DNA from 3 places in the Rhizobium sp. BE258 genome. Region 1 is predicted to be linked to each of the others. Evidence: riboswitches for the same ligand, from Rfam matches in the RefSeq annotation. Region 1 holds a riboswitch; each other region holds the start of a gene.

Region 1 (10,665 bases):
TGCTCTTCTTCCTCCTCCTCGTGGTCGTCGTCGCCGGGACCAACCGGCGGCTCGGAACCATTGGGGCCGACGAAGGTGATCGAGCTGCCGTCACGGGTCATGACCGTGCGTCCCTCGTCATCGACAGTCGTTTCGAAATCGGCCGCAGTCAGTCCCTCAGGAAGTTCGATGACATCCTGCGGGCGCAGCGTGCCGACGATCGTGTCGTGACCGCCATTCGAGCGGAAGACGATGCGGTGTGCCGATTGCAGCGCCGAGATGTCGATGACGTCGTCGCCATTAGTGCCGTCGATGGTGATCGTGTTCAGCGCCAGGCTGGTCTGCGAGAAGTCGCCGATGACGGTGATGGTGTCGCCACCCGTTGTCCCGCCAGTCGGCGTGCCGTCATCCAGCGTGATGTTGCCGACGGTTATCTCCTCGATATTGTCGAGTTCAGCGATCACCGAGGCATTGTCGGTACCGTTGCGGGTGATGACGATTTCCGTCGTCGCCATCAGGCCGGTGATGCCGGCAAGCTCGGCTGCCTGCCGCGTATAGATGCGGAAGGTTTCGTTGCCGCCCTGGCCGGTGCGGCCATTGAGGTCGAATGTGTCGGTGCCGGCCCCGCCATCGACGATGTCGCGTCCATCCGTTGCGCCTGTGTTATTGGCGTTCCAGACGATGGTGTCGTTGCCGCCACCGGCGAGGATGATGTCGTTGCCGGTGCCGCCGTCGAACGTATCACCGGAGTTGTCGCCGATCAGGATGTTGTTGCCTGCCGTGCCGCTGACGTCGTTGGTGTCGCGGGTGACGGTAACGGTCGCCGTATCGGTCGCAGCACCGTCGCTCACCGTGTAGGTGAAGTTGCGCTGCTGTGTGGTCGAGTGCGTGACCGTGACGTCGCCTGCGGGGTTCACTGCGACCGCGAAGTTGGTCTGGTTCTCGGTTGCGCCGGTGATATTGAGAAGGCTGTCGACATCCGTGTCATTGGCGAGCAGTGCCCATTCGGGAATGACGAAGCTGCCAGTCTCTACATTGGTGATGACGCTATCGTCACCGGCGACAGGTGCATCGTTGACGGCCGTAACCGCGATCGTTGCGGTCGACGGATTGCTGTTCATCAGGCCGTCGTTGACGGTGACGGTGATGACGCGTGCCACCGTTCCCGGCTGGTCCGAGCTGTTGCCGAAGGTGATCGCCTGGATTGCGGCCTGGTAGGCGGCAAGCGTGGCAGTCCCCGTCAGTGTGATGGCGATCTGGCCGGCAACCAAAGTGTCGGTCTGGGCGGTGATGCCTGCAGGAAGAGCGCCTACATTTAGCTGGTCACCGTTCTGGGCATTGGTCAGAACGATCCGTGCGGAGACGATCTGGCCATCCTCATCGGTAATCGCAGGACCGGAGGCGATCGCAACCGGATCGCCATTCTCGACGAAGGTCGTCGCATAGTTGATCGATGGCGCCGCCGCAGGGCGGGTGAAGTCGATCGTGACATTGTCGATATCGACGATGTCATTATTGCCGAGTGCGGTGGATGTGAGGCGAACAATGGCCCCGGCGGTAAAAGGACCGGTCAGATCGATGCTCCGTTCTGCAACGTTTGTTGCAAAGTTGATAGTGTCGATCTGGATGAAATTGACGCCATTGGCCGCAAACCAGACGGTCACGGTATCGCCCTGATCGAGTCCGCTTTCGTTCACATCGTAGGTGAGACGGGCCGTCGTCGCGCCTGCAAGGTTGGCGGCGCGCTGCACGCTGGCGCCATTGCCGTTATCGTCGAAGCGCAACGTGCCGCCGGTGACGAGAACATCGCCGCTGGTGGCGCTGTTGTTGTCGCTAGACTCCGTCCAAGGTGTCGTCCAGGGCGTGGTGCCATCGGTACCCGTGTAGTTGGACGGGCTGAAGTCGTCGCGGTATTGGCCACGATCGAGCGTGTAGAGCTGGAGCTGCGGCGGGCTCAGCGCATATTCGCCGTCCGCAAAACGCAGCCGCTCGATGTTGAACAGGCGGTCGGTGCCGTCGGAAACCGGATTGGCAACCGTTTCCTCATCTCCGTCGGGCCCCCCGTCTTCGTCGAAGCCGGTATGAGCGACGGTGATGCTGCCATCCGCATTCTGCGTGATCGTATAGTTGGCGCGGACGTCGGTATAGACGGCCGTATCGATATCGCCCTCTACCTCGCCGTCGATGATCTCGCGGACGATTTCGAGCTGGCTCGGGTTCAGCGTGCGGTCGAACATCAGGTCGCTGAGTGTGCGGCCGTTGAACATTGCGGCGCCGCTGGGCGCAAAGACGCCCTTCGACAGGCCGTCGGACGAGCCGATCTCATTGCCGTTGAGGTCGTTGATGCGGATCCGGACGTTCAGCCAGCGGTCGCCGTCGATGATGTCGTCCCCGGCGAGGCCGGTGATGATGTCATCACCGCCGCCGCCGAGCAGGATGTCGGAAGCGTCAGCGGTATCCATGACGATTGTTTCGGTGACGCCGTTGACCGTGACAGAGGTACGGGCACGGTGGGCGACGAGCTGCGAGAGACCGGCGATCAGGCTGAGGTTCTTTTCGAGCAGCGCGTTCGAATAGCTTTCGAGCGGGCTGCCGGTACCCGGAATGGCTGCGGTATTTTGCAGCTCGGCCCGGGCATTGGTCGGGGCGACGCGTCCGGTCAGGATATCGTCATGGACCCAGCCGGAGAGACCTTCGACAAGATCGAAGCGGTCGCGCAGGATGAAGGCTTCCTGGGTGGCGAAGAGCGGGATGCCGAGATCGGAATTGGCTGCGGTATTGTCGCCCTTGTGGATTGCCCAGTCGAAACCAGCCATGCCGTTGCTGCGCTGGATGCCATCGCCCTGGAACATGATGTCGTCGCCGGATTCGGCGTCGTAATCGGTGTCGCTGCCATCGCCGTTCAGAACGTCATGGCCGATGATCGAGGAATTGAAGAACAGCTCGGAGTTTTCGCCCGACAGTGTGTCGAAACGTCCGCCGCCTTCGATCCAGTCGTTGCCCTCGTTGCCCATCAGGAAGTCGCCGCCGTCGCCGCCGCGGATGAAGTCGTCGCCGAGGCCGCCGAGCACGTGCTTGCCGTCAGGGCCTGCGATGATGAAGTCCTTGCCGTCATTGCCGAAGATCAGCGCCAGGCCGCTGCCGCCATGGATGACGTCGTTGCCGCCTTCGCCATGCAGGAAGTCGGCCGCGCCGATATCCGTGCCGGCATTGGTGATGATGTCGTCACCCTCGCCACCGTGGACGTGGTCGACGCCGTAGCCGGCTTCAAGCGTGTCGTTGCCGCCATAGCCCCAGATCGTGTCATCGCCTTCGCCGGCGATGATCGTATCGTCGTCCTCGGTGCCGCCCATGACGACGTGGTCGCCGCCGTGATAGGCCATGTAGTCGAGGTCGCCGTCACCATCGGTGTCGCGGCGCACGACCAGCGGCGTCAGCGCCTGCAGGATCGCATCGGTGAAGATCGGATCGGCGCCGACCTGCTTCGAGATGTCCATCTCAAGCGTATGGTCAGGCGTCGAGAAGATGTCGCCCGGCAGCGCCGTCGAACCTTCGCCCAGATCGGTATTGCGCATGATGATCTTGCTCAGCGAGTTGTTTTCCAGCTCGTTGAGAAGGTTCAGACCCTGGACGCGGGAGAGATAATAGAAGCGGTCCGATTCCTGCAGGTTCTCCATCTGCAATTCGAAGACGAAGGAGAAGGTGGAGCCGAGCATGCCGCCGAAATCCATCTTCTTCTCGGCAAGGCCGCCGATCCACAGATCGATGTCGTTGAGACCCGTCTCAGCCGTCGCCCAGGCGCCGGTCGAATTCAGGAATTCCAGGCGGTCGGCAGGTGCACCGGCCGTGCCGAGCACGATCGAGGCGGCCGCAGCGCGCTTGGCGTCGAGGGTCGCCGCGCTGGTGATCGAGGAGTGCGTGCCGTAGGCAGCGATGAAGTTGACGATCGACGCGGTGTTCTGCAGGTTCAGCGCGAAATCGGTCCAGCTGACATAGGGCTTCAGCTGCGTGTCCTGACCGGCTGCCTGGTAGAACTGGGCACGTGCCTCGTTCAGCGTCGGCAGGCCGACGTCGCGGCCACGGGCGATATTGAGCGCTGCAAGATCGAGCGGGATGCCGACAAGCTGGTTGCGCAAAACGTCGGTGACGAATTCGTCGATTTCGTTGCCGCCCTGTCGGGACATGCCGCGGATGATGGCACCGGCTGCCTGGTCGTGATTGACGAGCACATTACCGTTGGCATCGACCGCGCCGAGTTCCAGCGGGTTCAGGAAGCCGTCGAACAATGTGATGTTATCGAAGCTGAAAGTACCGTCGGCATTTTCCACGAGACGGTCGATATCCTGGTTCAGCATCGAGTGGCCGAAGCGGTAGACCGCGTGGGCGAACTCGGCGAAGATCGCCGGATTGATGTCGGTCGATGGCTCGAAGACGAAGGCATCGATATCCGGCTGCATCTTGCGGCCGAATTCCTCGAAGACGAGGTGCTGATACTGCATTTCGGTGGTGAAGCGGCCGGCCTGGAACAGACGCTCGCCGTTCCAGACGAGTCCCTCAAGTTCTGCCTCGGTTGTCGGCAGCGTGGTAATCGGCTCAAGCAGCCACTGGTTGATAAAGACCAGGTCGGCGCTGTCGAGGACGACCTGCTTGGTCTGCTCGACGACGCTGTTGTGCTCCGAGTGGAAGATGTGGTGGATCGACGTCAGGCCGATATTCTCGTTACCGCGGCCGTCGCCGGTGATGTAGTGCGCGTCGAGCAACTCATCATCGTAGGCAGTCTGCTGACCGCGGGTGTTGAAGCCGCCGGAATAGCCTACGGCGTCGTCACTGTCGGCCTGCAGTACGCCACCGGCGATGACCGGTACTGCGGCATGGGCGATGTCATCGAGGAAGGCGTGGCCGATTCGGACGGCTCCAGCGGTGCTGACAGGAGCGCCCGGCGTGCCTGAGACAACGATGTCGTCGGCGGTGTTCGGAATGCCGTCGGCGCCGATGCCGGTGATGACCTGCGCGAAGCCGTTGGCATCGGGGATGAAGCGGCCATAGGGATCGGTGCGCAGCAGCGGAATGTTGGTGACATCGGCGTCGGTCAGGTCGATGCCGAGCATCTCGCGAGCCTGTTCCTTGATGTCGGCCCAGGTCGGCAGGCCGCGCGCGCCGTCAAGCAGATGGCCGGTCGCGACAGGCTTGCCCTCATGCATGACATATTCGCGCAGGAAGACCTGATGCGATGCATGCGAGGTATATGTCTGGTTCTGGTCGACCCACGGCGTCGTGGTGTTGGCAGCCACTTCGCCATCGGCATCGCGGCTGGCGCGGGTCAGGACCATGAAATTGGTGTGCGGCGTTGCCGGATTGTAGAGTGGGTCATCCGGTGACAGCGGAATATAGACCGTTCCGGCACCGCCCTTGGCCACGAGGTCGAGGCCATGGTCGAAGAACTGGCCGAACAGCGTGAACATCGAGTTGTAAGGCGCGGAGTCGCCGATATCGGGCGAGACGTTCTCGAAAGTGTAGACGTAGACGGGACTGCCCGCGGCGGCGAGAACGGTGCCATCGGGGCCGACGACATTGGTTGCATGGACGATGGGCGCGCCATTGGCGTCCTGCATCGGTACGCGCGTCGCTGTCTTGCCCTCGTCGATCATGGCCTGGTAGACCATGATGGCTGCCGGGTTGTTGCTGGTCTGATCGACAATCAGATTGGAGATGATGCGTGGATCGGCGTCGACGACGGTGCCCGGGCCGACGGCGCTGGGGGTACCCGGCGCATAGTTACCGTTCGTGAGAACCGTTCCCGGGCCGAATGCCAGCGAGTCGTCATTTTCGTTGACGTAGTTCGGCTGCACCAGCGGCGTGAACGGCTGGTCGGCTGCGCCCCAGGTTTCATTGCCATCGAGCAGGTTGTTGTAGCTGCCGTCGACGGTTCGGAGGCCGTAGGGCAGGAGATGCGCCTGCGGTGCACCGGTGCCGGTCGCGCCGGCTGCTTCGCCGGCTTCGGCGACGAGCGCGGCAAGGTCACCACCGGCCGCATGCTGTTCGGCGATGGCGATCTGCTTCAGGATGAACTCGAGATCGTGTCTTACAAGCGTAACCATTTTCCCCTCCGTCGGCGCGCTGTCCTGGCGCCTGGTTTTTCGCAAACTTGTCCTGTCCGCCGGATCGCGCTGCGAGCCCGGCGGTTTGAATTGCCCCTGATGTCTTCAAAGCCCGCCTTGCAGGGCTGGCTTGGGATGATGCGATCTTGCGGAAAGTTGCCGGGGTTTTGAACGGCGCATGGTCGGACGATGTTTTCGATGTTCGTCCACGGCAAAAGCAGGTCTTCGGTCCTTATCCTTCCGGGAGTAAGGTCCTATGATGAATTGGCCTTTGGTCTGATAGAATTCATACGGGCCTATAGTACAAAAATGGTCTTTTATTTCCTTGGGTAATATTGCAAGGATGATAGCGCTATCGGCCTTGGGGGGACGTTTTGCCGGACGAATACTTAGGCGCCAGAAATGCTGGCGTAGATGAAAGCGTGGAAGCGCCGCGACTGTTTAACCGTATCCTTCGATGGGGCGCCGAGCGGACCCTTTCCACGCAGTTCCTGATCGCCAGCAGCTTGGTTATTCTGATCGCCACGGTTTCTGCGGGCTATCTTACGACGCGGCTGGTTGCCGACAAAGCGCTCAGCGGAAAGGCCGGCACGACGGCCTTGCTGGTTCAGAGCCTGACTGAGGCTGAGGTGCAGGAACTGGGCGCCTCGACGCGCCTTAAGGCCGCCAGCATCGCTCATCTCGACGCGCTTTTCGGCGATGCGGATCTCCAGGCGCGTTTCCCGCATATCGAGATATGGGCGCCCGACGGGACTGTTGCCTATTCCCGGACCAAGCAGATGATCGGCCACCGCTTCAGTTTCCCCGAGGGCCTACAGCGCGCCTTGAAAGGCGAAATTGTTGCCGTCTATGCGGATCTTCATGCCGACGAGCATACGTTCCGCAACATCAATACCGAATATCTCGAAATCTACAGCCCGCTGCATGACCAGGCTTCGGGGCGGATCATCGGTGTGGCCGAGATCCATGAGGATCCGAGCGGTTTTGTCGATGAGCTCGCGCGGCTGAGGGTGGTCACCTGGACGACGGTGGCGCTGTTCTCCTTCGTCGTCATGCTCGGGCTGTTCCTGATCGTCAGGCGCGGCAGCCGGACGATCGAGCATCAGCGGCAGGTTCTGAGCCACCGCGCCGAGGAGGCAGAGTCCGCCTCGAAGGAATTGATGGAGCTGAGGGACACGGCGCGCCGGGCCTCCATGGAATTCGCCAACCTCAACGAGACCTTCATCCGCCGCATCGGCGCCGACCTGCATGACGGCCCGGTACAGCTGATGACACTGGCGATCCTGCAGCTCGACGAGCTGCGCGACCTGACCAAGAAGGATGAGCGCGCAAGGCTCCTCGACGAGACCAGCAAGACACTGGGTGAAGCGCTGATCGAGGCTCGGACGGTCACCAAATCGCTGCTCTTGCCGGAGATACTGCATCTCTGGGCAAAGGACGTGGTGGCCGAAGCGATCAGGCAGCATGAGGCGCGGACCAAGACCAAGGTCGCGTTTGTCTCCAGCGGCACCAATGCCGACCTGCCGCCGGCGCTGAAGACCTGCATCTACCGCTTCGTTCAGGAAGGGCTCAACAATGCCTACCGCCACGCTGGTGGCAACGGCCAGCGTGTCCGATGTCGGATCGACATGCCCGTCATCGCGATTTCGGTCGAGGATGACGGTTTGCCTTCCGGGACCGTGCCGTTTGCGGCGCGCGAGGGCGGAATGGGGCTCTATGGCCTCCGGCAGAGGATCGAGAGCTTCGGCGGCAAGCTTGCTGTCACCAAGCGGCCGGGGGGCGGCATGATCCTGGAGATGGTGCTGGAGCTGCAGCAGGCCGACGCAACTGGCCTATAAGGTGACGGACTATCCGAATTGATAACTGGCTGAAAGCATAGAGATCGAATAGACAGAAATCCGATGAAGTTAACCAAGCATTAAAATCCGTCTTTATGTTTGGCTCTGTTTACTTTAGAGCTATCGGAAAGAAGACGAGGGGGTTTATTCGTCATTATGTCTATCTCGGTCGCATTCGTTGATGATCATCCAATATTGTTGGATGGACTCGTTAATCTTTACTCGGCGAAGGAAGGTCTTCGGGTGACTGCCCGCGGGCAGAACGCCATCGACGCGCTGAAGATCGTCGAGGAGCACCGGCCCGACGTTCTTGTCACCGATCTCAGCATGCCGGGCGATACGCTGGCAGCACTCGAGCTGATCCAGAAGAATTACGAAGGCACCAAGGTCGTGGTCTTCACCGCCACCGCCAATATCGACACGGCGATTCAGGTCCTCAATCTCGGCGTCTGCGGCTATGTGCTGAAGGGTAGCACGGCGCGCGATCTGTATGAGGCGATCAAGACCGTGCATGACGGCAGCACCTTCATCACGCCGGGTTTCGCCACCAAGGTGATCCTGTCGATGAAGACGGCCGAGGTGCGCCGCAAGGCGCAGATGCAGAAGCGCCTGAGCGCCCGCGAGCAGCAGATCGTCAACTACCTGTTGCAGGGCAAGACCAACCGCGAAATCGCCAGCATGCTCGATATCAGCGAGAAGACCGTCAAGCACTACATGACGATCCTGATGCAGAAGCTCGATGCCCGCAATCGCGTCGAAGTGGTGCTTGCTGCCCAGAAGCTGCAGGCTCCCGTGGAGACCGGCGCGCCGTCCTCGATGCTGTTGTCGTAGTCGGCGAGTACAGCTAGCCAAGAAACAAAGACATAAACATATCTTTATGTCTATTGACGTGAGATCCGCGATGCGACATGCTCGTGTCATCGTGGTTCTGCGGACCTTTGGTCCGGAGCTAAGAGGGAATCCGGTGAAAATGCCGGAGCTGCCCCCGCAACTGTAAGCGGCGAGCGGCCGTCCACTCATGTCACTGGGGAAGACGCCCCGGGAAGACGGACGGCAGCGTTGACCCGCAAGCCAGGAGACCTGCCGCGATCGATAACGTCCACGGGCGGGGTGTCCGGTGTGCCGCTTTTGCGACCGGCACGCCTGTGTCCGCGCGCCGATGCGTCATCCCAAGCCTTGCCCACAACCCTCGGGGTAAGGAAACATGAGCATCAAGACTGCAAATCTCGGATTCCCGCGTATCGGAAAGCACCGCGAACTGAAGTTCGCGCTGGAAAGCTATTGGGCCGGAAAGTTTGATAGGGCAGCACTTCTCGACGTCGCCAAGGCATTGCGGGCCGAACATTGGGCCCTGCAGAAGGCCAAGGGAATCGATATCATTCCGTCCAACGACTTCTCCCTCTACGACCATGTGCTCGACACGGCGGTGATGGTCGGCGCCGTACCGGCCGAATATGGCTGGAAGGGCGGTCCCGTCGATCTCGACATCTATTTCGCCATGGCGCGCGGCTCAGTGGGCGCTGAGCACGGCGATTGCGGCCATGCGCATCATCATGAGGGCGTTCCGGCGCTCGAAATGACCAAGTGGTTCGATACCAACTACCACTACATGGTGCCGGAATTCACCCGCGACCAGCGCTTCGCGCTGACCGAAAACAAACCGCTGCAGATGTTCCGGGAGGCAAAGGCGCTCGGCATCCACACGCGCCCGGTCATTCTCGGCCCGGTGACGTTCCTGAAGCTCGGCAAGGCGACGCAGCCAGGCTTCGATCCGATCGAACTGCTCGACCGGTTGCTGCCTGTCTATGCGGGCATCCTCGCGGAGCTCAGCACTGCGGGCGCCGATTGGGTGCAGATCGACGAGCCAGCCCTGGTGCTCGATCTCGCAGACGCTGAGCGGTACGCGCTGACCACGGCCTACAGCGCGCTTCACCAGCTGGTTCCGAACCTGAAGATCATGATCGCCAGCTATTTCGGGGCATTGGGCGACAATCTCAAGACAGCAGCGGCGCTGCCGGTTGCCGGTCTGCACGTCGATCTGGTGCGCGCGCCCGAGCAGCTTGATGCGGTCGTATCGGCGGTGCCTGATGACCGGGTATTATCTCTCGGCGTCATCGATGGCCGCAACATCTGGCGCGCTGATCTTGAGAAACTGCTGGATCGGGTCGAGGCGCTTTCCAAAACGCGTCCAATCGAAATCGCGCCATCTTGCTCGCTTCTGCATGTGCCGATCGATCTTGCTCTCGAAACCGCTGTTGATGCCGAGGTCAGGGGATGGCTGGCTTTTGCCACGCAGAAGCTGGATGAGCTGGCGGTCCTCGGCCAGGCACTTTCGCAGGGGCGCGATTGCGTGACGGATGCCATCGGCAGCTCTTCGAGGGCCGCGGCCGCCCGCGCGGCATCGCCGAAGGTCAATGATCCCGCGGTCAGGCAGCGGATTGCAGCGATCGACGAGACCATGAAGCGCCGCAAGGCCGGCTTCGCCGAGCGCAAGGCGATCCAGCAGACGGATATCCGCTTGCCGCTGTTCCCAACGACGACGATCGGGTCCTTCCCGCAGACGTCTGAAGTCCGCAAGGCGCGTTCGGCACATGCGAAGGGAACGCTCAGCAATGCGGACTATGAGGCTTTCCTGCGCAAAGAGACCGAAGCAGCCATCCGCTGGCAGGAGGAAATCGGCCTTGATGTGCTCGTCCATGGCGAGTTCGAGCGCAACGACATGGTGCAGTATTTTGGCGAGCAGCTGTCGG
Region 2 (10,665 bases), on a different contig from region 1:
TGATAAGCGCTATTTTGCGACATGCCACGCTAAGCGGCCTGCCAAATGCGCGACGGCTTCGTCAAAAGTCCCAAGCTGAAACTGATTTCAAATATATGCGTCTGAAATTCAAGATTAAATTTCACCAGTCCGGAAACGATGAGGGCGGCGCTGCCATTGGCAGGGCGCCGCCCTCACGCTGGGAGGTATGTCGCATTCATTACATATCCTTGCGGTCATCCGCTGCTTCTGCCGACGGATAGCCCACGTCCTTGCGGATGTCGAACGGCATGGATTCGATTTCGCGTGCTGCCTGCCACTGGTGCCATGCGTGCGACGCCTTATGCAGAAGGGTGCCGACGTCGAAATGCAGGCCGGATGAGCTCTTGCTATCCCGATAGGTGATGGTGGTCATTTTCCTTGTCCTTTGATCGTTGAGCGTCTTGCGCCCGTTACCTGATATGGGCTTTTGGTATCCATCAATCAAACGAATAGATTTTATGGATACCATCAGTTTTGTTGAAGGTCTTTCGCATCATTTCGCGTTCGGCAGATGCGGAAGCGTAGGGATCGACATCGGCGATCAGGTGGTGCGGCAAGGCCGTCATCTGACGCATGGTGTTGTCCCATGCGGCCCGCTGGATCTGCCGCGAACGGAACGCGAAGAAGGCGTCGATTGCAGAATGGACGGTGTCAGTCATCATGGCCTCCTCTTTGTCTATCAGCCATGAGTGAAATATAAGGTTCGATTGACTTTCAGCCAAACGAAATGATATGGTGCTTAAGATCAGAAAAATTGAAAGATGCGCCGATGACGATGCCCTTTCGCAGGCCAATCCCGCTTCTCGATAATGATGTTCTGCGCACTTTCGTGGCGATCGCGGAAACCGGCAATTTTTCGACGGCCGCCGAAGCGGTGTTCAGAACGCCTTCGGCTGTTTCCATGCAGATCAAGAAGCTCGAAGAACAGCTCGGCGCGACATTGTTCCTGCGCGACGCCCGCTCGGTGACGCTGACGCAGCATGGCGAGCTGTTGCTCACCTATGCGCGCAATATCCTGGCGCTCTCGAACGAAGCGGTTTCGCGCTTCATCATGCCCGAGCTCAGCGGCGTGGTGCGCCTCGGCGCGCCCGAAGATATCGGCGAACGGCTGCTGCCGAGCATTCTCAAGAGCTTCGCCGAAAGCTATCCCGGCATCATGGTCGATGTGACCATCGACATGAGCATCGGGCTGAAGAAGCGGATGGAAGAGCAGCGCCTCGATCTGGCGCTCGTCAATTTCGCCACCAGGCCGTTCCCGACCGGCGGCGAGATCGTCTACCGCGAGAAGCTTGTCTGGGCCGGCGCCAAGTGCGGCACTGCGCATCGCAAGGAACCGCTGCCGATCTCGATCTGGGAAGAGGGCTGCATATGGCGCCAGGAAGCGCTATCGCAGCTTGAGCGCAACAAGCGGCCCTATCGCGTGGCCTATCTCAGCGGCCATACGATGGCGCAGAGGGCGGCTGTGGTTTCCGATCTGGCGATTGCGCCGCTACCGCGCTCCTATGTCAGCGACGATATGGTGATCCTCGGCGCGCAGGAGGGCCTGCCGGAGCTCGCCTCCTTCGAGATTCGCCTTCTAACGGCGTCGCAGCTCTCTGGGCCGATGCAGGCGGTTGCCGACAGCATCCGCTTTGCCTTTGCTGAAAAAGCGAAGGCCGCGGCTGCCTAAACCATTCTGGCGTGAACCTTTTTGGCTTTGATGCGTTTATCGGCCGGAGCGGCGTTCGCCGCTTCGGAGAGGTCATATTTTCAAAGGAATTCCACGATGACGACCACAGCCAAAATCGGCGCTGCCCTCATGCTCCTGCTTGCTCTTTCGTCCTGCGGTAACACGATCCGCGGCGTCGGCCGCGATACGGCCAATGCCGTCAATGCGACGCAGGATGCCGGCCGCTCTGTCGACCGGGCCGCACGCCGCTAATCAGATCTTGGCTGCCGGATAGGCCCTTTCAAGGCCGCCGGAGCGCACCAATCCCGTGCGGAAAGCCTCATAGGCCGGATGCTGGCTGGACTTGGCGGCTTCCATCAGGCGGACTTGAAGGCGGTCCGGAGCGGCCGAGCCGATCCATTTCCCCGTCGTCTCAAGCTTCAGCGAATTGAGAAACCGGCTCTCGGCCGATTGATCGAGATAGCGGTGCAGGCCGTCGACCAGATTGTCGTCCTGCGCCGCATTCTCCATCAGGAGCTGGAGATAGGACTTGTCGGCATCGCTGCTTCCGGCAAATTTCTTGGCAACGGTGTCGCGATCGGGAAAAGAAGCGGCGGGGGTCATTTCAAGCACCTGCAATATCAATGGGCGCAGCCTGGCTGCGTTTTCGTTGTCGAAGGCATATCATGACGGCGCTGGCCTTCGCGAAGCTTGCTAAAGCGCTCGCTTCACCCGGGCCGCCACTTCTTCGGGCACCCAGAGGGTCCAGAGCTCCGGGTAATTCTGCAGAAAATAGATGGCGGCGTTGCGGCTGCTTTCACCGTTTTCATCCTGCCATGCCAGCACGTCGTTGATCGTGCCGTTGTCCCATCTGCGCTTGCGAAGATAATCCATCGCCGGACCGGCGCGGTCTGCGAATAACCTTGTGGTGACGGTGAACGCCTGGGATGTCGGATAAGCGTTGCGCTCGGGCTTGGCGCATCCGGGGACGGAGGTGCAGTTGTCCCACTCTGCCTGGTCGAAGGGGACACCCATCGCCAGCCGCACCATCTCGTATTTTCCGGCGACCGCAGTCGGCGCCCAGTAATAACCGAGCCAGCCGCGTTTGTCGGCAAAGGCATCGGCAATCGATGCATCGAGCGCCCGCGGCGTTTCAGCTCCTATGAGGTCAAAGCCTTTCTCTTCTGCATGGAAGGCATTGTAGATGTTCTGCGTCGAGATCTTGCAGGCCCAGCCGGTTGGACAATTGAATATCGCAGCCTTGTCCGTCGATCCGTCGCCCGGAAAGAGATCCGGGCGGGCGAGGGCGTCTTCCAGCGTCTTGATGGATGGGTTGGCGTCGGCGACGAATTTGGGGATCCAAAGACCTTCGACTGCACCCTCAGAAAGGATCTCCGCGCCTTCGACAAGGCGGCCGGCGGTGATGGCATCGTCCAGTTCGGTCTGAACACCCTTGACCCAGAGTTCCGGCGCGACGTCCGGCGTCGATTTTCCGTTCATCGAGGCGAAGGTCGGCATGGTGTCGCCGGGGACGATCTTGACGTCACAGCCATAGCCGGCTTCGAGAATGATCCTGTCAAAATTCGCTGCGATGGCGGCCGAGCCCCACTTCATCTCGGCAATCGAGACGTTTCCGCAGCCGGATGCCGCGGCCGAGGTCGCAAACGCGCAGACAAGGGCGGCGAATAACAGCATTTTTCCTGCGGTCTTCATCTGCACATCCTTATTTCCACTCAGGATTTTTAATTTTGCACATGCTAGCGCAGAAAAGGTTGCGGTCAACTTTCCGCAGTTGAGCTTTTTTGGCCTAAAACATTGATTTATAAAGGCTAATATTAGCGAATCCTGTCGCATTCAGCCGGGCGCGCCGATGCGCAGCGCACAAGCCGCCGCCAACAAAAGTTCAAAAAAGGTCAAAATTCATGTTTGCTTAAGGCCTCAATAACTCTCCGGTAAGGATGTCGCGTTATCAGTGTAGCCACGGCGGGGGACAAACCGCCGGTTCTCCGGATCAGGTTTTGCGTCCCGGAGAAGACGAGTTTCGCCGTGTATGGGCGAATACGCCAGAGTTTACGGCAAACCGCGCGGCTTACTGCCTGCGCGGTTTTCGTGTTTCTGGCCCTGCCGTTGACCGCGCGAGGCAACGCGTTGTAGGCCTCGTCCCATGACCAGAGCCATCATGCTGCAGGGAACAGGATCGGATGTCGGCAAGACGGTGCTCGTTGCCGGTCTCTGCCGGCTGGCGGCCAATCGCGGGCTGACGGTGCGGCCCTTCAAGCCGCAGAACATGTCCAACAATGCCGCCGTTGCCGACGATGGCGGCGAGATCGGCCGGGCGCAGTGGTTGCAGTCGCTGGCTGCGCGCACACCGTCATCTGTTCATATGAATCCGGTGCTTTTGAAGCCGCAATCGGAGAACGGCAGCCAGATTATCGTCCAGGGCAAGGTCTGGGGGCAGGCAAAGGGGCGTGATTATCAGCGTCTGAAGCCGCAACTGCTTGAATTTGTACTGTCGAGTTTCGGGACGGTTTCCGAGGGCGCCGATCTCCTGATCGTCGAAGGCGCGGGATCGCCGGCGGAGATCAATCTGCGCCCGGGCGATATCGCCAATATGGGTTTTGCGACAAGGGCCGGCGTGCCGGTCGTGCTGGTCGGCGATATCGATCGCGGTGGTGTCATCGCCTCGCTGGTCGGGACGCATGCGATCCTCGACGATGCCGATCGGGCGATGATATCCGGCTATATCATCAACAAGTTCCGCGGCGACGTCTCGCTTTTCGACGATGGGATTGCTGCGATCGGCCGCTATACCGGCTGGCCGTGCTTCGGCGTCGTGCCCTGGCTGAAGGCGGCAGGCGGGCTACCTGCGGAGGATTCGGTCGTTCTTGAAAAGCTGGCGCGGGGAAGCGGAGCCGCATTGAAGATCGCCGTTCCGGTTCTGCCGCGGATCGCCAATTTTGACGATCTCGACCCGTTGAGAGCCGAAGACGATGTCGAGCTGGTGTTCGTGCGCGCCGGGGAGCGTCTGCCCGAAGACGCGGCGCTCGTCGTCTTGCCGGGCTCCAAATCGACAATCAGCGACCTTGCCGATTTTCGCGCTGAGGGATGGGATCGCGATCTGACCGCCCATGTCCGGCGCGGCGGCCGGGTGATCGGCATTTGCGGCGGTTATCAGATGCTCGGCCGCAAGGTGCACGATCCCCTCGGCATCGAGGGGGGAACGTCGGAAGTTGACGGGCTCGGGCTGCTCGACGTCGAGACCGTCATGGCGCCGGAGAAGACCGTTCGCAACAGCCATGCTGTTTCTGCCGAATACGGTACGCCGCTGTCAGGCTATCAGATCCATCTCGGCGTGACCGAGGGGCTGGATTGCAGCCGGCCGTCGGCCGTGGTGGATGGTGCCGCCGATGGTGCCATATCTGCGGATGGACATATCATCGGCACTTATCTTCACGGCCTGTTTTCCAGCGATGCCTATCGCAGCCGGTTGCTGCAGAGTTTCGGTCTTCAGGGCGAAAGGCGCAATTACGCCGAGAGCGTCGACCGGGCGCTGGATGCCGTTGCGGCGGAGCTTGAGGCGCATCTTGACCGTGACTGGCTGAACCGGCTGCTCGGCTAGATTTCCCCGGAGATTTCGCGGCGCCGCCGGTCGAGCTCTTCGCTGTAGCGGCGCAGCGTGTGGCTTTCGCTGAGCTGTCCGACGACCTTGCGCTCGATCAGATTGTTGAGCACGGCGAGCGCTTCGCTTTCGCTCTTGTCGAAGATGGCAGCTGCCTGCTTGGCATTCATCTGCGGCCGCAGGAAATCGTTCTTGTAGCGCACGAAGCTCTCCAGCCCCTTGCCCTCGTCGTCGGTGGCGATCGGATTCGCATGAATTTCCGGCACCAGCACCAGACCGGCATATTTGCCTGTGTCATCGACGAGGATGACGCGTTGCGTGGCGCCGGCGGGAAAAGCCTTCTTGAACTCTTCGACAGTAGTTGCGGCATTGGCGGTCTTGACGTCGGCGCGCATCAGCTTGTCGACCGTCAGATTGCGGATCCAGCCGACATCGTGGGCGCTGCGGATGCTTTCGCCGCGCAGGTGAAAACGCCAGGTGGCGAAGGAGTAGCCGAAGGTGGTGCGCACGACGAGCGAGGACGTGATGACCGCGGCGAGCACCAATACGGTGATCGGGAAGTCGCCGGTGATTTCGAGCGCCAGAAAGGTCATCGTCAGCGGTCCGCCGATGATGGCGACGGCGAGTGAACTCATGCCGACGACGGCGTAGACTTCGGGTGTCAGCGAGGCATGCGCAAAGAACGGCGCGGAATAGGCAAAGAGCTTGCCGAGAAGCGCGCCCATGAACAGCGATGCAAAGAACAGGCCGCCCCTGAAGCCGGAGCCGATCGACACTGCAGATGCAAGCGACTTCAACAGCAGGATGCCGACAAGCGTCGGGATCGCCACCTGATGCGCCAGGTTGAGATGCAAGGCGCCATGCCCAGCCGACAGCACCTGTGGAGAGATTGTGGCCAGCAGGCCGACAACGATGCCGCCGAGCGCCGGGCGTACCGGCGTGGGTACGGAACTCTTGCGGGCCAGTTCCTCGACAAAGGAAACGCCCTGCATGATCAGGATGCCAGCACCGGCGCAGCAGGCGCCAAGCAGAATGGCCGGCACATAATCGGCCGGCACCACAGTGCCGAACCTCCCGACGTCGATGGTGAAATCGTTGCCTGCGAGAAGCCGTGCCACCAGCGTCGAGAGCAGGGCGGAAACGACAACGGGTGTGAGCGAGACGATGGTGTAGGTGCCGATGATCAGCTCGAACGCGTAGAAGGCGCCGGTTAGCGGGGCATTGAAGGCTGCGGCGATAGCGCCTGCCGCACCGCAGCCGAGGAGGACGCGTAGATCGGCGCGGCGCAGCTGTAGCTTCAGGCCGAGCTTCGAGGCCAGGCCTGCCGCCAGCTGCGTATAGCCGGCCTCGAGCCCCACCGATGCGCCGAAGCCGTTGGAGATCAGGTTCTGGATGGCGACGATGATGCTGTCGGTCAGCGACAGGCGGCCACCATGCAACGCATTGGCCTCGATCGGGTCGACCATCGGCTTCTTGCGCGTCCTGCTGAGGATGAAGAGCAGCAAGCCGAGAAGCATGCCGCCGCAGACCGGTGCCAGGAGCAGCAGAAGCTTGTTGCTGATATCAGAGGAGCTGAGACGATCGACATCGCTGATGCCGAAGATGAGGCTGTGCATCTCCCGGGAGATCAGGCTCATGCCGGTGACCGCGCAGCCGGAGATGACGCCGACCGCGCCACCGGCGAAAACCATGCCCATTTCGTTCTGGCGCGCCAGCGCGCGCAGCCGCGCCAAATCGAATTTGAGATGGCGCCGCGTCAGGCGGCCGATATCGGTTTTCGTGAGCATGATGACAGAACTAGGCGACGGGAGGAAGGATCAAGGAAGCAGGCTTTTCGCGCCGCATGATTTCGCGAGCAATTGCAGCAAAAGCGAGGCGGCGGCAAGCGAAATATGCCCGTAAGTCAATGAATTTAATAGACTATCTGTTTGGTAGACTCAGTCGTGTTAAGATGCGGCATTTTCCATCGTGTCAGGCTCGATTGACTTCGCACTGCCGCACGCCTAACGATGAAATCAATAACGGATGGTTCCGGAGCGGTGATTGCCGCCCTGGATGAAAAGGGAATGTGACGGGGCGGACCCAAACCGGGCGTCTTCATCACAGCCGACCCCGCGACTGTAGAGCGGTCAGGGTCTTCCATCCGGTGCACCGGCACCACCGCCTGATCGCCGCATTCTGCGGCAGGGCGGTGGCTCAAGGACACCGGAAAAGCCACTGGAATGCATCGTGATCAGCAGGGGCTGGACGCCTCCATTTCTACGAATCGTCCGCCTTTTCACGAGAATGCAGCCGGGAAGGCGAGGAAGATCCGCTGGCACGATCAGGGATGGCCTTGCGCCATCCCTGTCGGGGCCTCGAACCGCGAGCCAGGAGACCTGCCAACCGTGCCGGGCGAAGAGCCCACCCAAGGGCAATCCTGTCCGCTGCCAGCACGGAGGTTGTCATGGCTGAAACGAATAGTTCGGTGCTGTTTTTGGCACGATGGAAGGGCGAGGCGCCTCGGTCTTTCGCCGTGTCGCGGGCTCCCATCTCTGCCCTCATTCCTGTGCTTGTCACAGGAATCCAGTCGCCGCGCGTCTGCGCGGCGGAGAGACTTCTCCTCCAAAGCACCAGAGTCATTCACGGCGCAGACGCGCCGTGGCTGGATTCCTGTGACGAGCACAGGAACGAGGGAGTGCAGGGAGAGCGCAGAACTTTCGCCGCAGGCCTTTGCGCATGAGCGGCTCCCTGTCCGGCACCACCTTCGTCCTCGGCGGCGCTCGTTCCGGCAAATCCCGTTTCGCCGAACAACTGATCACCGATAGCGGCCTCGAGCGCCACTATGTCGCCACCGGGCGGGCCTGGGACGACGAGATGCGGGCGCGGATTGCCGCCCACAGGGACGATCGCGGGCCGTCCTGGACGACGCATGAGGAGCCGCTGCAGCTTGTCGATTGCCTGTCGGCAATCGATAGCGAAGGGCGGGCTATCCTTGTCGATTGCCTGACGCTCTGGGTCACCAATCTGATGATGGGCGAGCGGGATATGGCGGCGGAATCTGCGAACCTTGCCGCCTGGCTACCGAAGGCAAGGGCGCGGCTCGTGCTTGTTTCCAATGAAGTCGGCCTCGGGATCGTGCCCGAGAACCGGATGGCGCGGGATTTCCGCGATCATGCCGGACGGCTGCACCAGATGATCGCGGCCTCCGCCGCGGACGTGTATTTTATCGCGGCAGGGCTGCCGCTGAAAATGAAGGGTTGAAATTTATGAACCAGAAGATCCCCGCAACCGTGATCACCGGCTTTCTCGGCGCCGGCAAGACGACGATGATCCGCAACCTGCTTTCCAATGCCGGCGGCAAGAAGATCGCGCTGATCATCAATGAATTCGGCGATCTCGGCGTCGATGGCGAAGTGCTGAAGGGCTGCGGCGCGGAGAATTGCACCGAGGATGATATCATCGAGCTCACCAACGGCTGCATCTGCTGCACAGTTGCCGACGATTTCATTCCGACGATGACCAAGCTGCTTGAGCGCGAGCAGCGCCCCGATCATATCGTCATCGAAACCTCGGGTCTTGCGCTGCCGCAGCCGCTGGTCGCCGCCTTCAACTGGCCCGATATCCGCAGCGAAGTGACCGTCGATGGCGTGATCACCGTCGTCGATAGCGCCGCCGTTGCCGCCGGACGGTTCGCCGACGACCACGATGCCGTCGATGCGCGCCGCGCCGAAGACGAGTCGCTCGATCACGAGAGCCCGATCGAGGAGCTGTTCGAGGATCAGCTGACCTGCGCCGATCTGATTGTGCTCAACAAGACGGACTTGCTGGATGCCGCAGGCATTATCCGCGTCCGTGACGAAGTGGCGTCGCGCATTTCGCGCAAGCCGGCGCTGATCGAGGCGAAGAACGGCGACGTTCCGGCAAGCGTTCTGCTCGGCCTCGGCGTCGGCACCGAGGAAGACATCGCCAACCGCAAATCCCATCACGAGCTGGAGCATGAGGACGGCACGCCGCACGATCACGACGAGTTCGACAGCTTCGTTGTCGAGCTTGGTGCGATTGCCGATACGGGTGCTTTCATCGAGAAGCTGAAGGGCGTGATTGCAGAGCATGATGTGCTGCGCCTGAAGGGCTTTGCCGCAGTCGAGGGCAAGCCGATGCGCCTGCAGATCCAGGCTGTCGGCAGCCGTATCGACCAGTATTTCGACCGCGCCTGGGCCACCGGCGAAACGCGCGGCACGCGTCTCGTCGTTATCGGTCTGCACGACATGGACGAGGCGGCGGTGCGCAAGGCCATCGAGGCGCTCGTCTGATCCATGCATCTGCTTCTCGCCCAGAAAGGAACGATCAGCGACGGTGACGAGGCCATCGATCTTGGCCAGTCGCCCGGCGATATCCTGTTCCTGTCTGCGGCGGATACGGAGCTTGCGGCCATCGCCGCCGCCCACGGACAGGGCGGCGGTTCACCGCTGACGCTTCGGCTTGCCAGCCTGATGAGCCTGAAGCATCCGATGTCCGTCGATGCCTATGTCGAGCGCACGGCGCGGCACGCAAAGCTCATCATTATCAGGCCGCTCGGCGGCGCCAGCTATTTTCACTATGCGCTGGAGGCTCTGCATTCCTGCGCGGCGCGGCACGGCGCGCGGATTGCCGTTCTGCCCGGGGATTCCAAGCCGGATGCGGGGCTGACGCCGTTTTCCAATGTGGCGCTCGATGATCTCAATGCGCTGTGGGCTTACCTGATCGAAGGCGGTGACGAGAACTCGCGGCGGCTGCTGGATTATGCGGCGGCGATGCTGTCGGGTGGTGAAAAACCCGGTGCGGCCGCGCCGTTGATGAAGGCCGGGATATGGTGGCCGGGGCGGGGAGTCGTTGGGGTTGAGGAGTGGGGAGTGTTGTCTGCGGCGATGCTGCGGAACGTGGCACCCCCCTCGACATCCAACGACGCCCCCATCGCCGCCATCAGCTTCTACCGCGCCCTCGTCCAGAGCGGCGAGACCGCACCGGTCGAGGCGATGATCGAGGCCTTGGCGGCGGAAGGTCTCAGGCCGCTGCCGGTCTTTGCCTACAGCCTGAAAGACCCGGTCTCCAAGGGCATCATCGACAGCATTTTCGATCAGGCGCCTCCTGATGTCGTGGTCAACACGACGGGCTTTGCGGTGTCGGCGCCCGGCGCTCTGCGTGAATCGACCGTGCTGGAAAAAAGCGGCGCCGTGGTGCTGCAGGCAATCCTGTCTGCCTCGTCGCGCGAGGCATGGGCCGGGTCATCGCAGGGGCTGTCGGCGCGCGATCTCGGGATGAACGTCGCGCTGCCCGAAGTCGATGGGCGGGTTCTGGCCCGTGCCGTCTCGTTCAAGTCGGCAGCGCGCTATGATGCTGCTGTCGAAGCGAATAT
Region 3 (10,665 bases), on a different contig from region 1:
TGCAGAGCATCAGGAAACCGGCGACCAGCGCCGTGCGCGCCTGCGCCCGGACGGAGCCGGTATCGAGCAGAACGTTCACCGTCCAGTCTTCCGCCTCCATGTACTGCGAGAGAACCAGATATTCCTTCTGCGCCCCCTCCTCGATCATCGTCATCAGATCATGCTCTGCGAACCGGCTGCGGCCCAGCGGCAATGCGGTCAGCGCCGCGTTGGCATAGCGCCGGGACGCCTCGGTCCGCTGCATGCGATCCGCCGTCAGCGGCAGGATGCTGTTGTACAGCCAGGCCGGCTTGCCGGACATGAAGATGATGCCTTCAGGATCGGAGACGAAGATGCGGTATTCGCCGCTGGTCCAGGAAGACTCGATCATGTCGATATCCACCTTGAAGACGATGACGCCGCGAATGTCGTCGCCGCCCCTGATCGGCGATCCGAAATAATAACCGCGCTTCAGCGAGGTCGTCCCCAGCGCGTAGAACCGCGACTGCTTGCCCGAAATCGCCTCCTGGAAATACGGGCGATAGCTGAAATTCTCGCCGACGAAGCTTCCGGGCATATCGAAATTGCTGGCGGCGATCGTCTCGCCGTCGGGCTTGATCACATAGATGTCTGAGGACTTGAGGAGATGGTTGATCTCCTTGAGATAGAGGTTCGCGGCGTCGCGCAGATCCTTGTCACCGGGATGCGTGACCAGTTCCTTGATATCGTCGTGATCGGCAATCAACGCCGGCAGTGCCTCGTAGCGGTTCAGGTGACCGCTGAGGGCGGAGACGGCCAGCCTCAGCGCCGTCCCCGCCTGCGCCGAGGCCTCGCCCATATAGGCGCGCGTCGCCAGCGATCCGCCATAATAGAAGAAGGCGAAAACGACGAAAGGCACTGAAAACAGCGCAAATATAAGCCTATGCCTCTGAGACAGCGGCGGCTCCTCCCATTTTGCCTCCCTCCCCAGGAAGGCAACCCCGACCGACCGATTGTACTGACCGGCGCCGCGAATTCCAAGAGGCCAGCGGCATGGCCAAGGCGATCACCCTGCCCTTGACACTCCGGGCCCGGAATTGTCCTATCGGCCGACTGTGATGGGAGACCGCGATGACCGACGAACAGGCGCCTGTTGACAGCAAGCTCACCACGTCCAAACGCCGCTGGGCCGCGGAAGGCAAGTTCCTCACCGGCCGCATCTCCCGCCCGGAGACCGAGCGTTTGCCGCCCGGCCAGCATCTGGTGAAGAACTGGCCGGTGCTCGATCTCGGCGAACAGCCGGCGATATCGCTGGATGATTGGAAGCTCGAGGTGCGCGGTCTCGTAGAGACACCGCTTGCGCTGACATGGCCTGATTTCCAGTCGATGCAGCAGAGCACCCATGTCAGCGACATCCATTGCGTGACGACATGGTCGCGCTACGACAACCGCTGGGAAGGCGTTTCGACCCGCGATCTGCTGGACGCCGCCATGCCGAAGGCCGAAGCCGGCTACGTCATGCTGACGAGCTATGACGGCTACACCACCAATCTGCCGCTGGCGGATTTCGCCGCCGAAGATGCGATCCTGGCGACCGCCTGGGAGGGGCAGCCGCTGACGCTTGATCACGGCGGCCCGATGCGGCTGGTCGTGCCGCATCTCTATTTCTGGAAGAGCGCCAAATGGCTGCGCCGCATCGACCTGATGCCGTCAGACAGGGCGGGCTTCTGGGAAATGAACGGCTATCACATGCTCGGCGACCCCTGGCGCGAGCAGCGCTACACCGAAGACTGAACCCGCAGCAGCCTGCGGCCGGCGAAGAAGACGCCAAAGATCACCGCGAAGAAACCGGTCAGCGACGCCATGCTCGCGGTATGCAGCGGAATTTCGCTCCAGCGCGGCTTGATGACATCGGCAGTATTGAAAGCCTCGCCGCTGAAACGGCAGGTGATCAGCGACAGGCCGCGGCGCACCATGTCGGCATCGGCATCCGTAATGATCGCAGTCGCCGCCTCGCTCTCGCGCGGCATATCCCGCAGCGATAGCAGCACCGCCTTGGTAGCGGCAAGATAGGCATGGGCGCACTCGTTGAACGGACTTTCCTCATCCGTGACGCTGCCGGGCATCCGCCCCCACAGACAGTAGGAATACTGGATCTGCGCATAGTTCAGCACCCGGCGGAACGGCTCGTTCGTATCGGTGGCGCGGGACGCGAGCGCGATGATCCGATCGCGGTAGTCAGCCATGACGGCCATTTCGCCGTGGGAAATTTCGGGAACGGAAATGCCGCTATGGTTTTCCGACGCGGTGCGGCTGTGGGCCATGGCTCCGCCGGTCAGCAGCGCGAGCGCAGCTACAGAGATCGCCGAACGAAGAAGCAGCCGTTTCATCGCAGACCTTACCAATCCCTCATTCCTGTGCTTGTCACAGGAATCCAGTGCGTCCATGTCCATGGACGCGGGAAACTAGAGTCATTCACCGCGCCGACGCGCGGTGGCTAGATTCCTGTGACGAGCACAGGAATGAGGGAGAGTGCGGAACACCTCCCTCACCAACCTCTCACCGAAACGCCGGACGGCCAACCGGGGACCGCGTTTCCAGCCGCTTCTCGGCCAGAAAGCCGAAGACCACCGCAAGCACCGACCACAGGATCACGTGCATGCCGAGCGACGTCGTGCGGAAGCTCCAGAGCACCGCTGCCGAATAGTTTTCCGGCACCTCGTTGATCGGCGGCAGCAGATACTGCACGGCGCCGATGAAGACGATATAGGCGATGCCGGCGATGATCGAACCGTTCCAGATTCCGAAGCGGACAGCCAGATTGCGGGCAAATGCCACGGCGGCAACCAGCGCCCCAACCGAGACGACGATCATCAGGAAGAACAACTCGGTGCGAACGCCGATCGTATCCGGATTGCCGACAGCCGGCGGATTGGCCGGGTACTTGATGCCGGGCACGAGGATGATGGCGACGAAAGCTGCCAGCGCGATGACGGCAGCCGTGCCGCGGGCGCTGAGCTTGCTGAAGCGGCCATGCACGAAGGCGAAGGCAAGAGCAAAGAGGCCGCCGACGGCGATGCCGTAAGCCATTACCCCGGTGAAGAGGCCGATGCCGGCCTGCGTGGCGCGGCTGACGATTTCGGGTTCGGCGGCTTCGCCGGCAGCCGTGGCTGCGGCTTCCTCGAAGGCGATCGCCTGGTCGACCAGCGGCTCACCGAAGGTATGGGCGAAGGCAAACACCAGGATGCTAGCAACCGCCCCCGCGATCATCCCACGGAGAAGAAGATTTCCAACCATGTCTGTCGTCCTTTAGTGGCAGGGGAAGCCGAGAAGGTGGCGGCCGTCATGCACGAATTCGTGGACGTAGCCGCCGGAGAACAGCGCCATGGCGCCCTCTTCCGTGCCGACGAAATAGATGGCGATGATCATCAGCAGGCCGCCGAAGATCGCCCATGGCAGGATTTCGCCTAGCGGGATTGGCGCCGGTGCTGCGACGGGCGCGAAAGTGGTGTCAGACATGTATTCCTCCTGGAATGACGCGTTCAGTCGAAAGAGTGTTGGCGGCAAGGTCTGACTTCCAGCCTGCTCTCGCATCCTGGTCACAGTGGCGCGACCGCGCCGGATTTCCACCGGCTTCCAAACCCGCAACATGCCCGTTATATCTCTAGGCTGAGAACTGTCAACGAAACTTCATTTGCCATCCACGGCAAGCCGGAGGCTCACCTGTGCATACCCGGCTGACCTGGATCTGCCACGGCCCGACCAGCGCCAACCGCGAAGGCCGCTTCCCTCTGAACGAGCCACTGGAACAGAGCGCCGTTGTGGAAACCGCAGCGTTGACGGAGAGGCTTCGGCACGCCGATCGGAGCGCAAGCAGCCCTGCCCTGGCAGGATTGCAGACGGCCGAAATCTTGAGCCTTGCCGCCACCGGCGATCCCAGGCTCGCCGATCCTGACTACGGTCGCTGGAAGGGACGCTCACTTGCCGATCTGCAGGCAAAGGAACCCGACGCCCTGGTTCAATGGATGACGGACCCGCAATCGGCGCCGCATGGCGGAGAAAGTCTCGCCAAACTTCAGTCTCGCGTCATCGGCTGGATGGAAGAACAGCAGAGCCTCGACGGGCACATGATCGCAATCGCCAATGCCGCGGTGATCCGGGCCGCCGTTCTCCATGTGCTGAACGCGCCGCTCGCCTCGTTCTGGCTGACGGATATCGAACCGCTTGCCATCCTGCGCATGAGCCATGACGGCCGCCGCTGGGCGCTGCGCTTCGGCCGCTAAGGCGACCATTCCCAACGCGAAATTTAGATAAGCCTTACGCAAGCAAGTTGCGCGATACCTATTGAACCCGGCTTGCCGGGCGCTAAGTCCTTGCCCCGGGGAGACCAGCCATGACGTATGATTGGAGTGGGGAGCGTACACGGCGCATGCGTCTTCTGAAGATCGCGACCGCCGTTGTTCTCATAGGCTTTGTCATCAGCATCCCGATGCTGGTGAGCTGAAAGAAGGGCGAGCAGCCAAACTGCTCGCCTTTTCGCATTATTGCTGCGGAATCTGGATGACCGCAAAGAACAGGCCGAGCTGGCGGATCGCGTGCGCGAAGCCTTCATAATCCACAGGCTTGGTGATGTAGACATTGGCGCCGAGATCGTAGCAGCGCTGGATTTCACGCTCGTCATCGGTCGTCGTCAGGATCACCACCGGCATGCGCTTGGTGTGCTCGTTGCCCTTGATCTGCTCGAGAATGTCGATGCCCGAGGTGTCAGGCAGATTGAGATCGAGCAGCACCAGCAGATAGCGGTCCCTGCTGACCTCACCGCTGCGATCGGCACCAAGGATGAAATCGAGAGCGCTCTTGCCATTGGTGAAGGGAACGATCTCGTTGTTCACGCCGGCCCGGCGCACGTTCTTCTCGATAAGGCGGGCATGCCCCTCATCGTCTTCGATCATCACGATCGTGACTTCCTGGCCCGTGGCTTTCATGACTCTGTACCCTTTACGATGGTGGTGAGATCCGAAGGCAGGAGCAGCGTGAACGTGCTGCCGGTACCCTCAATCGACTCGACAGTAATGTCGCCGCCCAAATTTCGTATTAACGAACGCACATATGCGAGGCCGATCCCCTCGCCCGGCTGGTCTTGCTCGCCGGCGCGGCGGAACAGCTCAAAAACGCGCTCGCGGTCGTTCTTTGCAATACCGCGGCCATTATCCTCGACATCGATCTTGATACGGCCCTTGCCGGCAGGCATTGCCCGGACCGCAATCTTCACCGGGCGGCCAGGATAGCGGTATTTGACCGCATTGTCGAAAAGGTTGCCGACGATCTGGTCCAGCGAGAAGCGGTCCGTGATGAGCGCCGGAACGCGAATGTCCATCTCCATCGTCCCGTCGGCAGCGACCACCTGGTGGTGAACGCTCGCAGCCGCAGTCTCCATCGCGGCCTTGAGGTCGACCCTCTCCGGAACCAGTTTGCGGCGCCCGTCGCGGGAAATCTTCAGGATGGCGTTGATCAGCGAATCCATCTTCCGCGTCGACGAGCGGATGAAGCTCATCGCCTCCGGAAGGTCTTCCTCCACCGCCAGCCGCGCTTCCTTGATCTCGCTTTCGCTCGGCTTCTTCTCGTCGGCCATCACATAGGCCGTCACTGCAATGAGGCTCGCCTCCAGCTCGCTGAGGAAGCCCATGATATTGACCAGCGGCGCGCGCAGGTCGTGGGTGACGATATAGGCGAAGCGCTGGATCTCCTGGTTCGCCTGCATCAGATCCTCCGTGCGCTCGTTGACGCGCTCCTCAAGGCCGCTGTTCAGCGCTTCCAGTTCCTCACGCGCCCGCGACAGATCGCGCACATGTTGGAAGATAATGAGGATGGCGCCGCCAAGCACAATCACGATCGCCAACGCACCGCCGACGGTGACCCATTGCAGATCGCTGGCGGCCTCGAGCTGCTCGGCAACGATCACCCGCAAATGCTCGTCGGTCAGCCCAATGAAGCCGATCATAAGGCGCCGGGCATCGTCCATGTAGACGCGCCCGCTGTCGTTGCTGACGATGGCAAGCGCTTCCTGCTGCCTTCCGCTTTGGGCGAGCGCTACGGTGTTCTCGACCTCTGCCAGCTTGCCGTCGATCGCCTTGTCGAGGTCAGGCAGTTTCCCGGCATATTCCGGGTAGTTGGCAACGGCATCGGCAAGGCGCTTTCGCCGCTCCGGCAGATTTTTCAAGGCCAGATTGAAAGGATCGAGATAGCTCTGCTCGCCGGTCAGCAGAAAGCCGCGCTGGCCGGTTTCGGCATCCTGAAGCGCCGACAGCAGATCGGCCGAGCCGCTGCGGATCCGGCGCATCTCGGCAACGGTATCGGAATAGACCCGGTTTTCTCTCGTCAACCACAGCGAGGTCCCGACGATGCCCACCAGAAGCAGAACGCCGAGCCCGAGCATGATCAGCGTCGAGCGAACGAAGGAGGTGTTGGATGACATCAGGGATTTCTCTGAAAAGGATTTTCTGAAATACAAGTGACGGAAAAACGCCCTGCGATCAACCCGATGACCGCAAGGCAATGATACCCAGCGTGACTATAAATGGGATTTGCGTCAGTGTTTGACGCCGTCGCCCGCTATCGACGGACTGGTCACCGAAACCGGATCGCTTGCCGGAAACGTATCCTCAAGGCCGCGATCAAGCTGCGCTTCCAGCTCCTGCTCTGCCTTGGAAACGCGCGCACTCTCGCGAACGCGCATATCGCCGCCTTCCTGCGCCTCGGCCGAAGCAAATTCGCCCATCAGCGCCTTCGCCTTGTCGATTGCGTTTTGCCGGTTGAGATCATCGGCTCCCTTCATCTGAACGGAGACGACCTCGCCGCCATCACTGACGAATTCGACGGTGAATCCCGATTTTCCGCCATGGCTGGGAATGACCTGAGTGCCGACGACCTGCATGGACCTATCCTCCTGAGCGTTTCAACTTCAATGTCCAAACGGCAGAGGCGATCGCTTGGTTCCGCGGGACGGCTATCAGGATTGGCGCAGGTAGCTGATGGTCAGCTCGAGTTCAAGATTGACGATCGGCATGCGCTGACCGTTCTGCACCTCGATGCTGAGCCGCTCGCCCGGCGCCGACGGCAACCCATCCAGCGCCATTTCCGCCAGCACGCGCTTGGCCTGTTCAACGGCCGAGATCAGATCCGGAAACTCGAAAGCCCGGTCGGCTGGCACAGTGCCGTCATTGTCATGCGTCTTGAAATAGAATGCGGACATTGCTTCCCACTCTGGTTTTGCTCTTTAAAGCGGGAAACAGGCTAAAGGTTTCAATTCGCGTCTAAAAACTTGGGCGGAGCCGGCCAGGCCCGTCGTTTCCGTGCGACCACCGATCCCTTGCGTCGTTCTGCAGCCCAGTGATTGCAGCAAACAATCACTACCCGTTTTCAACGAACATTTCAGACTTCGATGATATTGCTATGTCTTATATGGGGTGAGGAATGACGATGCCGGGGTTCTTTCGTAGCCGTGCCGGAAGGCAATGTTTATCGGTCATGATGCTGGGAACGGTCCTTTGGCTGCTCGGCGCCTGGCTGCAATTCGGCGACGGGCTGTCGGCTTTTGTGCAGATGTTCGATGATTACGGCGCCGAGAAGCTGGTGCTCGCCTTCGTCATCGCCGGTGCGATGAGCTTCATCTATTCGATCCTGCGCATTGCCGATCTCCGCCAGGAAATGGAGCTTCGTGCCGCGGCCCAGTTCAAGGCCGATTGGACGGCCACCCACGATCACCTGACCAAGCTTCCGAACCGCTACGCCTTCGAGCGCAAGAAACTCACCCGCTCCACGCCGAAGAACCACGAGCATGCAGAGGCGGAAGCGCTGAATGTCACCGTGTTTTCCGTCGATCTCGACGGCTTCAAGAAGGTCAACGATCTCGTCGGCCACAAGGGCGGAGACATCCTGTTGATCGAGGTTGCCCGGCGCATCTGTTCGCTCGGCAATGCCGATTGCGTCTACCGCTTCGGCGGCGACGAATTCGTCATCATCGGCGCCGGCATGACCGAGGAGCGCGAGCGGCATTTCGCGCGCGTCCTGATTCAGGCCGTCACCAGGCCAATCAGCATCGACGGCTTTGCCGTCGAGGTTGGCGCCAGTGTCGGCTACGAGCGCTGGATCGAGGGCAGCGAGCCGCTCGAAAACGCCGCGCACCGCGCCGATCTTGCGATGTACGAAGCAAAGTCGCGCGGCCCCAACCATGCCCTCGCCTTCGAAGCCTCGATGCAGGACAAGGTCGCCGAACGCGCGGCTCTCGAAGCCAAACTGCGCACCGCCATCCAGCAAAAGGCCATCCGGCCCTTCTACCAGCCGCTGATCGACCTGAAGACCGGCGATATCTGCGGCTTCGAGGCGCTAGCCCGCTGGACCGACGATAGCGGTGTCAGCATCCCGCCGCCTGTCTTCATCGGCATTGCCGAAGAGACCGGGATGATCACCGAGCTCTTCGAAAACCTGCTGACCCAGGCCTGTGGCGATGCACTGGCCTGGCATGACCGGATCGTGCTCTCCTTCAACATCTCGCCGGTGCAGATGGAAGACAGATTGCTGGCCTCGCGCGTACTCAAGGTGCTGGTCGCCTCCGGCCTGCCGCCGGAGCGGCTGGAGATCGAGATTACCGAAAATGCCCTGATCCAGGATCCGGCGGTGGCCGCCGTCATCCTTGATGAACTGCATGCGGCGGGCGTCCAGATCGCCCTTGACGACTTCGGCACCGGCTATTCCAGCCTTGCCCAGCTCGCCCGTTATCGCTTCGACAAGATCAAGATCGACAAGAGCTTCGTTGCCACCTACCAGGACGACGAACGCCAGGAAAAGATCGTCCGCGCCATGCTCGGCCTCGGCCACAGCCTGAACATCAAGACGACGGCCGAGGGCATCGAGGAACACAGCCAGCTCGGTTACCTCACCCGCCTCGGCTGCGACATCGGCCAGGGCTACCTGTTCGGAAAGGCCATGCCAGCCGATCAGGCCAGCGCGTTTATCGCCGAGCGGATGCAGACGCTGTCTGCTGCGGGATAGCCGGAGGTATCCTGAAAGCCTGCGGGCCTGAATCCGGCGAGCCGATGCAAATCACCACGCTCTCAGGAACCAAACCGCGCAGACCGCGTTGCTTTTCCAGTCTCGTCAACAGAACGTTGGAAGAAGCATGAAGAAAATAATAGTGGCCTGCCTGCTCGCCATCACCTCGATTTCGGCAATCCCGTCGCCAAGCATGGCGGCTCCCACGGAGCGGCAAAGGGAAACGTGGGCGAGAACCCACGGACAGGAGTATCGTCCGTTGCGCCATAGCCGCGATTACCGCGACGACAGACGTTACCGTCCACGTTGCCATACGGAGACCGTTCGCTATTGGCGTCACGGTGATCTCATTCAAAGACGTGAACGGATTTGCCGGTGATAGCCTGACAGATCAGTCTTCGGATCAACCTATGCCCGTCGCACACCATTGCGGCGGGCATTTTTGATCAAAACGTCGAGCGCTTGGGAAATGTCAGGATGAAGACGCTGCCGGCACAGAACGCATCTGACCAGAATCAAAGCAAGCAGAGCTGCCCAAAAGTCTCATCGCAAAAGAGCGATCAGAGGCTTTCTCAAGCCTCACCTTAGAATGCGTATTCGGTGATGAAAAATGGTAGCGGGGGGCGGAATTGAACCGCCGACCTCAGGGTTATGAATCCTGCGCTCTCACCAACTGAGCTACCCAGCCACACCATCCAGACAAGCCCTTCACAAAGCGGCAGCCCGTCGGATGAGCGGGTTATTAAGAGCGTCTCGGCTTTGTGTCAAGCACGTGAAGGAGAAAAAGGGAGCGCTGCAGCATGGCTTTTCCCAACAATTTCACGCAGCCACCGGCTGGCTCAGAAGCGCTTTCAGCGAGGCTTCCGCTGCAGGCTCACGTTCCGAGCGTTCGATGAAGCCGCCGCCGAAAACGCGGGCGTCGTCGCCCGGCGCCGAATAGAGCGCACAGGCCTGGCCCGGCGCGATACCGGCTTCGCCGACGGTCAGATCGACATAGATGCCCGATGCGTCGGCGCGCAGCACCGCCGGTTCCGGCACACGGGTGGAGCGGACCTTGGCATAGCAGGCGAAGCCTTCACCGGCAGCAGCCTGCAGCAGCGGTTCGTCGCCCAGCCAGTTGACGTCGCGCAGATAGACGCGGTGGGTTTCCAGCGCTTCCTTGGGGCCGACGATGACGCGGCGCGAGCGCGCGTCGAGATAGACGACATAGAGCGGGTCGCCAGTGGCGACGCCGATGCCGCGGCGCTGGCCGATCGTATAATGCAGGATACCGTCATGACGGCCGAGCACGCGGCCGTCGAGATGAACTATCTCGCCCGCCAGCGCCGCATTTGGCTTCAGCTTGTTGATGACATCGGAATACTTGCCCTGCGGCACGAAACAGATGTCCTGGCTATCGGCCTTCTTGGCAACGACGAGGCCCATCTCTTCGGCGAGCTTGCGCGTTTCCGCCTTCGGCAGGCCGCCCAGCGGAAAGCGCAGATAATCGATCTGCTCCTGCGTCGTCGCGAACAGGAAGTAGCTCTGGTCGCGATCGGCATCGGCAGGGCGATAGAGTGCCCGGCGTCCCGGCGCGCCGCTTGCGGGGTTGGGCCGCGAACGGATGTAATGGCCGGTGGCCAAGGCATCGGCGCCGAGCTCCTTGGCGGTTTCCAG

Evidence for each region. A riboswitch is a leader RNA that binds a small molecule or an ion and turns the genes downstream of it on or off. The one in region 1 is predicted to bind cobalamin.
Region 2: another riboswitch for cobalamin. It lies ahead of cobU (bifunctional adenosylcobinamide kinase/adenosylcobinamide-phosphate guanylyltransferase); the one in region 1 lies ahead of metE (5-methyltetrahydropteroyltriglutamate--homocysteine S-methyltransferase).
Region 3: another riboswitch for cobalamin. It lies ahead of J2X43_RS22420 (CbtB-domain containing protein); the one in region 1 lies ahead of metE (5-methyltetrahydropteroyltriglutamate--homocysteine S-methyltransferase).

What each region holds. Positions count from the first base shown of each region.
Region 1 is NZ_JAVDWL010000001.1:664,318-674,982, forward strand. Features, by position in the region: gene J2X43_RS03175 (peroxidase family protein) at 1-6,077, opposite strand, end outside; gene J2X43_RS03180 (ATP-binding protein) at 6,500-7,915, shown strand; gene J2X43_RS03185 (response regulator transcription factor) at 8,072-8,746, shown strand; cobalamin riboswitch at 8,822-9,018, shown strand; gene metE (5-methyltetrahydropteroyltriglutamate--homocysteine S-methyltransferase) at 9,120-10,665, shown strand, end outside.
Region 2 is NZ_JAVDWL010000003.1:726,384-737,048, forward strand. Features, by position in the region: gene J2X43_RS14100 (hypothetical protein) at 200-394, opposite strand; gene J2X43_RS14105 (hypothetical protein) at 459-680, opposite strand; gene J2X43_RS14110 (LysR family transcriptional regulator) at 749-1,690, shown strand; gene J2X43_RS14115 (entericidin A/B family lipoprotein) at 1,787-1,942, shown strand; gene J2X43_RS14120 (hypothetical protein) at 1,943-2,293, opposite strand; gene J2X43_RS14125 (glycine betaine ABC transporter substrate-binding protein) at 2,384-3,382, opposite strand; gene J2X43_RS14130 (cobyric acid synthase) at 3,834-5,288, shown strand; gene J2X43_RS14135 (chloride channel protein) at 5,285-7,075, opposite strand; cobalamin riboswitch at 7,298-7,689, shown strand; gene cobU (bifunctional adenosylcobinamide kinase/adenosylcobinamide-phosphate guanylyltransferase) at 8,007-8,531, shown strand; gene cobW (cobalamin biosynthesis protein CobW) at 8,537-9,583, shown strand; gene cobN (cobaltochelatase subunit CobN) at 9,587-10,665, shown strand, end outside.
Region 3 is NZ_JAVDWL010000006.1:379,950-390,614, reverse strand. Features, by position in the region: gene J2X43_RS22440 (sensor histidine kinase) at 1-877, opposite strand, end outside; gene J2X43_RS22435 (sulfite oxidase-like oxidoreductase) at 1,090-1,752, shown strand; gene J2X43_RS22430 (hypothetical protein) at 1,737-2,348, opposite strand; gene J2X43_RS22425 (CbtA family protein) at 2,518-3,255, opposite strand; gene J2X43_RS22420 (CbtB-domain containing protein) at 3,268-3,477, opposite strand; cobalamin riboswitch at 3,503-3,654, opposite strand; gene J2X43_RS22415 (histidine phosphatase family protein) at 3,684-4,241, shown strand; gene J2X43_RS22410 (response regulator) at 4,500-4,943, opposite strand; gene J2X43_RS22405 (CHASE3 domain-containing protein) at 4,940-6,433, opposite strand; gene J2X43_RS22400 (hypothetical protein) at 6,548-6,892, opposite strand; gene J2X43_RS22395 (DUF6894 family protein) at 6,968-7,210, opposite strand; gene J2X43_RS22390 (bifunctional diguanylate cyclase/phosphodiesterase) at 7,438-9,009, shown strand; tRNA gene J2X43_RS22385 (tRNA-Met) at 9,621-9,697, opposite strand; gene mnmA (tRNA 2-thiouridine(34) synthase MnmA) at 9,829-10,665, opposite strand, start outside.